Regions from separate parts of the Neobacillus sp. B4I6 genome, predicted to be linked through region 2. Evidence: a T-box and tRNA genes for the amino acid it is inferred to sense, from the RefSeq annotation. Region 2 holds a T-box; the other regions hold tRNA genes.
What was found. The T-box of region 2 lies ahead of alaS (alanine--tRNA ligase). A T-box ahead of a tRNA ligase gene usually reads a tRNA of that ligase, here a tRNA-Ala.
Positions count from the first base shown of each region.

Region 1: it has a tRNA-Ala gene. The T-box ahead of alaS (alanine--tRNA ligase) is inferred to sense a tRNA for this amino acid. The anticodon was not compared.
Region 3: it has a tRNA-Ala gene. The T-box ahead of alaS (alanine--tRNA ligase) is inferred to sense a tRNA for this amino acid. The anticodon was not compared.

Region 1 covers NZ_JBNPWB010000002.1:143,104-146,390, reverse strand. Annotated here, with positions in the region: gene QF028_RS02450 (MgtC/SapB family protein) at 503-1,198, shown strand; tRNA gene QF028_RS02445 (tRNA-Ala) at 1,280-1,352, shown strand; gene QF028_RS02440 (DUF485 domain-containing protein) at 1,696-2,022, shown strand; gene QF028_RS02435 (solute symporter family protein) at 2,022-3,287, shown strand, end outside.
Region 2 covers NZ_JBNPWB010000002.1:475,267-478,553, forward strand. Annotated here, with positions in the region: gene QF028_RS04135 (AI-2E family transporter) at 1-943, shown strand, start outside; T-box leader at 1,009-1,238, shown strand; gene alaS (alanine--tRNA ligase) at 1,292-3,287, shown strand, end outside.
Region 3 covers NZ_JBNPWB010000002.1:1,912,710-1,915,996, reverse strand. Annotated here, with positions in the region: gene QF028_RS11560 (hypothetical protein) at 1-111, opposite strand, end outside; gene QF028_RS11555 (hypothetical protein) at 397-549, shown strand; gene QF028_RS11550 (recombinase family protein) at 607-1,185, shown strand; gene QF028_RS11545 (hypothetical protein) at 1,185-1,319, shown strand; tRNA gene QF028_RS11540 (tRNA-Ala) at 1,335-1,406, shown strand; partial or broken gene QF028_RS11535 (IS110 family transposase) at 1,719-2,993, shown strand.

The DNA of each region.
Region 1 (3,287 bases), 330 kb from region 2:
TGCACGATTTTGTTTGTTTAGTTTTCAAAGATCAATTTCTCATTCGCTCGTAAGCGACTTTATTAATTTATCATATCCAACATCTTAATGTCAACAACTTTTTAAAAATCTTTTTTTCGTTAGTTGACTCTCTCGATGAGGACGAGATTTAATATAACATGATAAATTAATGTTTGCAATATAATTTTAAAAGTTTTTTTGAAAAGCTCATTCTTATTACTAAAGTAAGGACCATATAAAAAACAGGGAAATGTAAACCTCATTGATATAGCCTTTTTTGATCCTTCTTATCATATAATAAATAGACGGTTATTGATTAATAGTAAATAATTTCCATAGTACATAAAAATATAAGTTCCCACTTGTACTTCCATTAGATACTCGTTTATGTGTAGAATCAACATAGGAAAACCTTTAATTTTTTCCAATGCTCTATATTTTCTACCACCACAACAAACAAAACTTCAGTCAACAGACTGTGTAATTGGACGTGAACCTAAAGATGAGTAGTATCGATATCCATATATTAATTAAGTTAGGTGTTTCTGCTGTTTTTGGCCTTATTATCGGCCTAGAACGAGAATTAAAAAGGAAACCAGTTGGACTTAAGACAAGTCTGGTTATCTCGGTTGTGAGTTGTTTGCTGACAATTGTATCGATTGAATCGGCGTATATGTTTCCCAATTCGGATAATGTTAAAATTACAATGGACCCTCTTCGCTTAGCAGCACAGATTGTTTCAGGAATTGGTTTCTTAGGTGCGGGTGTTATCCTAAGACGGGGCAATGATAGTATTTCAGGATTAACTACTGCTGCGATGATATGGGGAGCCGCAGGAATTGGCATAGCTGTCGGAGCTGGTTTTTTCATAGAGGCATTTGTTGGTGTTGCGCTACTTATGATTAGTGTGGAATTTGTTCCATTTTTAATGAAGATCATTGGTCCCAAACAATTACGGGAAAAAGAAGTCATGTTGCACTTGTTTATTAGAGACCAAAATCAAATTGATAAAGCGATTTCTTTCTTATTAGAAAAAAATTATATTGTTCGTAGACTTAAGATTAAAGATTTAGACAACGGGGACCATCTTGTTCAAATCTTAGTTGCAGTGGATTACCGTGAAAAGACAACCGATGTGTATTCCTCTGTATCGAATTTAGAAGGTGTTCAGAAAGTTGAAATCGAAAGTATTGGCTAGAAAAAAATTTTATGTTAAATCAAAATTTTCTCTTGCAAGATAATAGCAATACAGATATAATTTTTCTTGTACCAATAAACTGGGGGATTAGCTCAGCTGGGAGAGCGCTTGCATGGCATGCAAGAGGTCAGGGGTTCGAGCCCCCTATTCTCCATATTTCGAAAACCTTTGCGCTGCAAGGGTTTTTTTTATTTCTCTGATTTACAAAATAACATCCAACCCTCTCAATTATTTCTCCTAATAAATTTTTAATGGGTATTTTTACCTTTTTTTGAAATTTCCTATTGCAAATTCCCTTCTCAATATAATAAAATCGAAAATGTAATTTTAAAATTTAGAAAAATCTGTATTTAAAGGAGCGAATTTTAAAAAATTAATTTCTTCCAGTATAATTACCGCCACGATCTATTTTTCCTCAACAAATGACCAATCAGCATTGTCTTTTATTTGACCTCAGATTTGAACAAAGGGCTTTTATATGAGAGGGGGAACTACCATTGGAGGCAAAAAAAACTAAGGTTAATTCTGAAAGCGATTACACTGCAATTGTTCAATCATCATCATTTCAAAAATTACTCTCCGAAAAGAAAAAATTCATCGTGCCAATCACCATATTCTTTTTTTGTTTTTATTTTGCATTGCCTGTATTAACTTCCTATTCGACAGTGTTAAATCATAAGTTTATCGGAAGTATAACATGGGCATGGGTCTTTGCTTTCTTACAATTCGTCATGACATGGGTTTTATGTATGCTTTACTCGAAAAAAGCAGCAAGATTTGATGAATTAGCTAATAAAGTCATCCAAGAAGGAGGGACTAACTAATGAATACAGCTGCATTTACTATGTTTCTATGTATCGTTTTTGTTACGTTAGTGATTACATACTTCGCTTCAAAACGGACGAAAAATGCAAGTGAGTTCTACACGGCTGGCGGAGGTCTTACTGGCTGGCAAAATGGACTTGCCATCGCTGGGGATTATATGTCCGCTGCATCCTTCCTTGGAATTGCAGGGGCAGTCGCCTTAACGGGATTTGATGGCTTCTTTTATAGCATTGGTTTCCTAGTTGCCTATCTTGTTGTACTTTATTTGGTAGCTGAACCTCTAAGAAACCTCGGAAAATATACCTTTGCAGATATGATTGCTGCAAGATTTGATGCAAAAAAAGTGCGTGGTTTTGCCGCCATGAACACGGTAACCATTTCGATTTTTTACATGATTGCTCAGCTAGTTGGTGCAGGTGCACTTATCAAATTATTATTAGGCTTAGAATATACCACATCCGTTTTAATTGTTGGCGTACTAATGACTGTATATGTTATTTTTGGAGGAATGCATGCAACAAGCTGGGTCCAAATCATTAAAGCCGTCCTATTAATGGGCGGTACCTTAGTCATCTCCATAATTGTCTTTGCCAAATTTAACTGGAGTATTACCGATATGTTTGCACAAATGAAAACTGCAACACCGTTAAAGGAGACCTTCTTAAATCCTGGCGTAAAATACAAAATTGGCCTAGATACGATTTCGTTAAACATGGGACTAGTTCTAGGAACAGCTGGTCTGCCCCATATTCTTGTTCGTTTCTTTACAGTAAAGGATGCCAAAACTGCTCGTTCCTCAGTCGTTTATGCCACATGGATCATTGGGATTTTTTACGTTATGACCATTTTTCTTGGCTTCGGTGCGGCAGCTTTTGTAGGTAACAGTACAATTGTTGCAGCTAATCCAGCGGGAAATATGGCTGCTCCGCTTTTAGCCCAAGCTCTTGGTGGAAATATGTTATTTGCTTTTATTTCAGCAGTCGCTTTTGCAACTATTCTAGCTGTTGTTGCTGGCCTTGTTCTGACGGCTGCCTCAGCGTTTGCCCATGATTTCTATAACGTTATCCTTAAAAAGGGAAATGCAACAGAAAAGCAGCAAGTAGGTATGGCACGCTGGGCAGCAGTTGGAGTTTCTGTCATATCTATTATACTTGCGTTAGGTGCACAAACTCTTAATGTTGCCTTCCTAGTTTCACTTGCCTTTGCCGTCGCAGCGAGTGCAAATTTACCTGTTATTCTGTATACAATTTACTGGAAACGCTTT
Region 2 (3,287 bases):
GATTGGAGGATTTATCACCTATTTGCTGCATCCAATTGTCGAAAAATTACACCAAAAAGGCATGCATCGAGGACTCGCTATTTTTCTTATCTATATTTTATTTTTTGGTGGTCTGGGTATTTGCGTATATAAGGGAGTTCCTGCGATGATCGACCAAATAAAAGACCTCTCCGAGAGCGCGCCAGTTTTAGCAGAGCAATACAGAGGATGGATTGATAAGCTTCAATCGCACACAAGAGAATGGCCCGACGGCTTGCAAACTAGAATTAATGATGGAATTGATGCGTTTGAAAAAAAGCTCGATTCTCTTTTGTCAGTCATTGTAAATATTTTAATTAGTTTTTTTAATTCTGCTTTAATAATGATGATCATTCCGTTCATTGCCTTTTATATGCTAAAGGATTTTCAATTGATTAAACGATCTCTATGGTATATTACCCCTAAACAGTGGCGGAAGAAGGGGACACTATTCCTAAAAGACGTTGATGAATCGCTGGGCAGTTACATAAGAGGGCAACTTCTGGTATGTGTAATCATTGGCAGTGTCTCAGCCCTTTTGTTTTGGATATTTCAACTAAAATACTCTTTAATTTTAGGCTTGATTGTTGGAGTGACCAATGTCATTCCCTATTTTGGACCCATCATCGGAGCTGTACCAGCAGTCATCATCGCTGCCACATCGTCCGTAAAATTAGTTGTGATTACAATGGTGATTGTTTTTGGGCTTCAATTTCTAGAAGGAAACATCCTATCTCCATTGATTGTAGGTAAAAGTCTTCATATGCACCCCTTAATAATCATGATGGCGTTAACAGCTGGGGGAGAAGTCGGTGGAATACTTGGACTTATCTTGGCTGTTCCTGTTTTAGTGGTAATAAAAGTGGCTATTATTCACGCGAAAAATCATTTTATTCGCAGGAAAGCAAAAGAACCTTCCACATAAGCGGGTGATAGATTGACAAACTTTTTTCGGGTAGCTATAATTCGTGATATAGAATGATTATTTGTATGAAAATGTTGAAGGATTGAGTATGTTGTAGAGACCATCTGTAACGCATTTGCGTAGAAGAGAGGAGCTTCCCTGGCTGAAAGAAGCTCTAGATGAAGGACGACAGAAAGCTAATCTGGAGTGCAGCTAACCACTGCCGTATTCCTGCGTTAAGGGATTATTGAGAGATGGATACGTGTTTTGTATCCGTAATCAGGGTGGTACCGCGAGACAAGCTCTCGTCCCTGTTTTTGGGATGAGGGCTTTTTTGTATGCTTTTTTATAAAAAAGGAGGGTCTACTAATGAAAAATTTAACAGGTTCACAAATTCGTTCGATGTTTTTAGAGTTTTTTAGTAAAGAAAAAGGTCACACCATTGAACCGAGTGCATCACTTGTGCCGCATGATGATCCATCACTATTATGGATTAATAGTGGGGTCGCAACTTTAAAGAAGTATTTTGATGGACGTGTCGTTCCTGAAAATCCTAGAATTACAAATGCGCAGAAATCTATCAGAACCAATGACATTGAAAATGTCGGAAAAACAGCTCGCCACCATACATTCTTTGAAATGCTTGGTAACTTTTCAATCGGTGAATATTTTAAAGTAGAAGCTATTGAATGGGCATGGGAGTTCTTAACGTCTGAGAAATGGATTGGCTGGGATCCAGAACTTCTCTCAGTTACGATCCATCCTGAAGATCACGAGGCCTATGAAATTTGGCATAACACCATTGGTCTGCCAGAGGAGCGGATTATTCGTCTTGAAGGGAACTTCTGGGATATTGGTGAAGGTCCAAGCGGTCCGAATACAGAAATTTTCTATGACCGCGGTCCAGAGTATGGAAATGATCCTACGGATCCTGAACTCTACCCAGGTGGAGAAAATGACCGTTATCTAGAAGTCTGGAACCTAGTATTTTCTCAATTTAACCATAACCCGGATGGTACTTATACACCGCTGCCAAAGAAAAATATTGATACGGGGATGGGCTTAGAACGAATGGCTTCTGTTGTTCAAAACGTCCCTACCAATTTTGATACAGATTTATTTATCCCTATTATTCGGGCAACAGAAGAGATTTCCGGCGAAAAATACGGACAGAACAAAGAGACCGATGTTGCGTTCAAAGTAATTGCAGATCATATTCGTACGGTTGCCTTTGCGGTCGGCGATGGGGCATTGCCTTCAAATGAAGGTCGTGGCTATGTACTGCGCCGCTTGCTTCGGAGGGCTGTCCGGTATGCTAAACAAATTAATATTAATCGTCCGTTTATGTTCGAACTTGTTCCTGTCGTAGGTGAAATCATGGATGATTTCTATCCGGAAGTGAAAGACAAGACCGATTTTATTCAAAAAGTTATCAAAAGTGAGGAAGAACGCTTCCATGAAACACTTCATGAAGGCTTAGCGATTTTAGCAACTGTGATTAAGAAGGAAAAAGAGAAAGGCAGTGAAACCATCACTGGTGCTGATATTTTCCGACTTTATGACACATATGGGTTCCCGGTTGAATTAACAGAGGAATATGCTGAAGAAGAGGGCATGAAGGTTGATCATGAAGGCTTTGAAGTAGAAATGGAGCAACAGCGTGAGCGTGCCCGGGCAGCAAGACAAGATGTCGACTCGATGCAGGTCCAAGGCGGTGTCCTTAGAGATGTTAAGGTTGAAAGTAAGTTTGTCGGCTATGAAGAACTTAAAACGAATTCTACTGTGGCAGCAATCATTAAAAATGGTGAACTTGTCGACAAAGCATCTAGTGGCGAGGAAGTACAATTAATTCTAGATGTGACACCGTTTTATGCAGAGAGCGGCGGGCAAATTGCTGACCGCGGTTTGATAACAGGTGTAGATTCTAGCATAACGGTTAAGGATGTTCAAAAAGCACCAAATGGTCAAAATCTTCACCAAGTAGTAGTTAAATCAGGAACCTTAACAACGAACGACAAGGTGACTGCTGAGGTTGATGCTGAAAACCGCGTGAAAATTATTAAAAACCATACAGCAACCCATTTGTTACACCAAGCCTTAAAAGACGTTCTAGGCGAACATGTGAACCAAGCTGGTTCCCTTGTAGAACCAGATCGTCTCCGCTTTGACTTTTCGCATTTTGGTCAAATTAAACCAGAAGAACTTGAAAAAGTCGAGAAAATCGTCAATGAAAAAATCTGGAGAAACATCGAGCTTGACATCAGCTTAAAGCCAATTGCTGAAGCGAAAGAAATGGGGGCAATGGCTCTTTTTGGAGAAAAATATGGTGATATTGTCCGTGTAGTAAGGGTTGGCGATTATAGCC
Region 3 (3,287 bases), 1.4 Mb from region 2:
TTCAAGTTCATTTTTGAGATCTAAATTTTGTAGCTTTGATCCATAAAGTCGTTCAAACAAACATCCTGATACCCAAGCCTGTTTGTCAAATCCAGCATCAAAAAAACTCAATTGTCACTTTTTCTAATTCAACTTTTTTCGCCAAGTGATTTCCCCCTAAAATTTCTAAAATATGCACTGTATTATTTTTCCATCAAAAATGGTGGATTTCAAGGGGGAGGTAAAAATATTTTTTCTACTGTTCCAAAAAGTCTACCCCGTGAAACGAATTGTCTGATAATTTAAGAGGACGCAAGATTAATATTTTAGCGTGTCCCAAAAAGGTTGTTCCAAAACTTAAGCGGATAGGATACAATTTTGTAGTATAAGAGATTACATAAAAGGAAGGAAACGTCAATGAAGAAGAAGAAGAAAAGAGTTATAACATTATTGTGTGTAGGGCTCACCATAGGGGCTATTGTATGGGTGGCTAGTGTGGCCCATGAACTTAAAAGTATGATTACAGATTTGAATATTGATTATTATGGTGATAACTATAAATCTAAATAGGAAATAAGGAAAGGCAGCATGAACAAGGTAGAGTAAGTGAAACATGGGGGGAAGAAAATGATTTACGGATATGCTAGGGTCAGTTCCAAGGATCAGAATTTGGACACTCAGTTTGCAGCCCTTTCTAAATTCGGAGTCGATGAAATTGTACACGAAAAAATTTCTGGTGTATCCAAACAAAGACCAGAATTAGACAAGCTATTAGACAAGTTGGAATCTGGAGACACGATTGTAGTAATCCGGATGGACCGATTAGGAAGAAGCTCCAGACAACTAATAGAATTGGTTGAGGATTTTGAAGCTAGGAATATTAATCTTGTGATTCTTGATATGAACATAGATACCAGGACGCCAACAGGAAAGTTCTTTTTAACAATCATGGCTGGCTTTGCTGAAATGGAAAGGACCATTTTAAAAGAGAAACAGCGGAATGGAATCGAGATTGCTAAAAGTAAAGGTGTTTATGAAGGAAGACCGAAGAAATACCACAAGAAACACGCTGGTCTTAAACACGCCATTGAGCTTTATAAATTGAACAAATACACGGTTAAAGAAATCACGGGAATGACTTCCGTCTCTAGATCTGCCTTGTATCGTGCTTTGAAGGAACAGGAAGAAAAGGTGCCGGTATTATAATGGACCATATTTGGAATGGTTTAAAAGAATGGGAAAGCATTTGGGAAGAACAGTTGCAAGCTGACAAGAATGGACCAGAGCATGAACATAAACAGCATAATCCTGTCTTCCCGACCAGTCGAACTGGATATTAACACTATGGGGCCTTGGGGCCTTAGCTCAGCTGGGAGAGCACCTGCTTTGCACGCAGGAGGTCAGCGGTTCGAATCCTCTAAGGCGCGTAAATGTAAAATTGGATAAAGATAACGAAAATAAGCCCACTCGTTAATGAGTAGGCTTTTATTGTTTTAATGCTGTAGCTTTAAAATAAAGTTTGATTAAATTCCTGTATTAATTAGAGTTTTTCTTTTTATGTTCTTACCGATGTTGTAAGGTAATGGTGAATAGATTGTGAATATTTTCACTTAAACTAACTGGGCAGGTTAGCATTCCTGTAGATCGTTAAATATCAGGTTTGAAAAAAATAGAGCCCCTCAGTAAGATACGAGTATAGAGACCAATCTAACTCAAAGTCTTAAGGAGGAAGCCCTACTATGAATTTTAAAATGCAAGACAAACAAAATCAACTAATCGAAAGAATTTCCGATACACATCTTATTGTTGGTGTGGATATCGCTCAACAATTACACGTTGCAAGAGCAGTTAACTTCCGTGGAATTGTAGTGGGAGACCCTATTACATTTGAAAATAATGAAGAGGGGTTTGTTAAACTACTAAACTGGATTCATGATTTAAAAAGATTAAAAAACTTAGATGCAGCAATAGTAGGTATGGAGCCTACAGGCCATTACTGGATTAACCTTTCAAAATGGTTATTTAACCAAAAAATTGAGGTAGTAACTGTCAATCCTCACTTAGTAAAAAGGAATAAAGAGAATCGTGATAATACTCAATCTAAGAGTGATAAAAAAGATGCATTAGTTATCGCAGATATGGTCAAAAACGGATACTATTCTTTTATTCGCCCATCCTCAGAATCATTTGAGAAACTTAGAGTTCTTATGTCTAACCGTGATGTGATTGTAAAACGTCTTGTAATGTCTCTAAATCAAATAAATCGATGGGTGGATATTGTCTTTCCAGAGCTGCGACAAGTGTTTAACGATGTTTCGTGCAAAGGAGCCATCGCAACCCTTCGTTTGTTTCCAACTCCAGATGAAATATCTTCAATGGAGTCACTAGATGTCCAGAGGGGATGGAAGTCATTAATGAAAAGATAACCAGGACCTAAAAAAGCTCAATTATTGATCAACCTAGCAAAAACTTCTATTGGAACTGGACAAGCTCTTGATGCTTATAAATTCCACCTAGAACAATTATTAGAAGAATATGACCTCGCTATAAAACAACTCGAAAGAGTTGAACAACAAGTTAAAGAAGTTCTCAATAAAATACCATTTGCAAAAAAACTACTTATGATTAAAGGAATAAGTGAAATTTCATTAGCTGGGATACTAGGTGAGTCAGGTGATCTAAGTGGATTCTCTCACGGAAACTCTCTATTACGTCATGCAGGATTACATCTAGCTGAAGCAAGTTCTGGAAAGTGGAAAGGTCAGATTGTTATTTCGAAGCGTGGAAGGTCAAGACTACGACGTTTCCTATACTTAGTAACCATGAGCCTTGTGATGAATAATCCTGAATTTAAAGCAATGCATTCCCATAATGTGAAGGTTAAGAAGCTAAAGAAAATGAAATCAATAATGAAACTGATAGGTAAATTAGCAAGGATTTTTGTAGGAATAGCACGACGAAACGAGTCTTACTGTCCAAATAAAATAAAAGAATTAATCCCTTTAGCAGCCTAGAAATAAATCATTAGTTTATAATATGTATCAATTAAAATAGTTAACCTTAATTTTGAATGTTGTCTTATTCGTAGGATTTCAAATATGTACGGAGTACCAGGTTTGTTCAACAAAAGGGCACTGCGACCCATCAGGTTATCATAACTGGCCTCCACCCCTTGGATAGGCATGACGAAGGAATGAGAGGGCAATTGACCCGTTGAGACATGGGAGGGAAAGCCTCCAGGGGCGGCGTGGAGATGTACATTATATGGTAAAATATGGAGTATTAGCTAACTCCTTTATTTAACTATG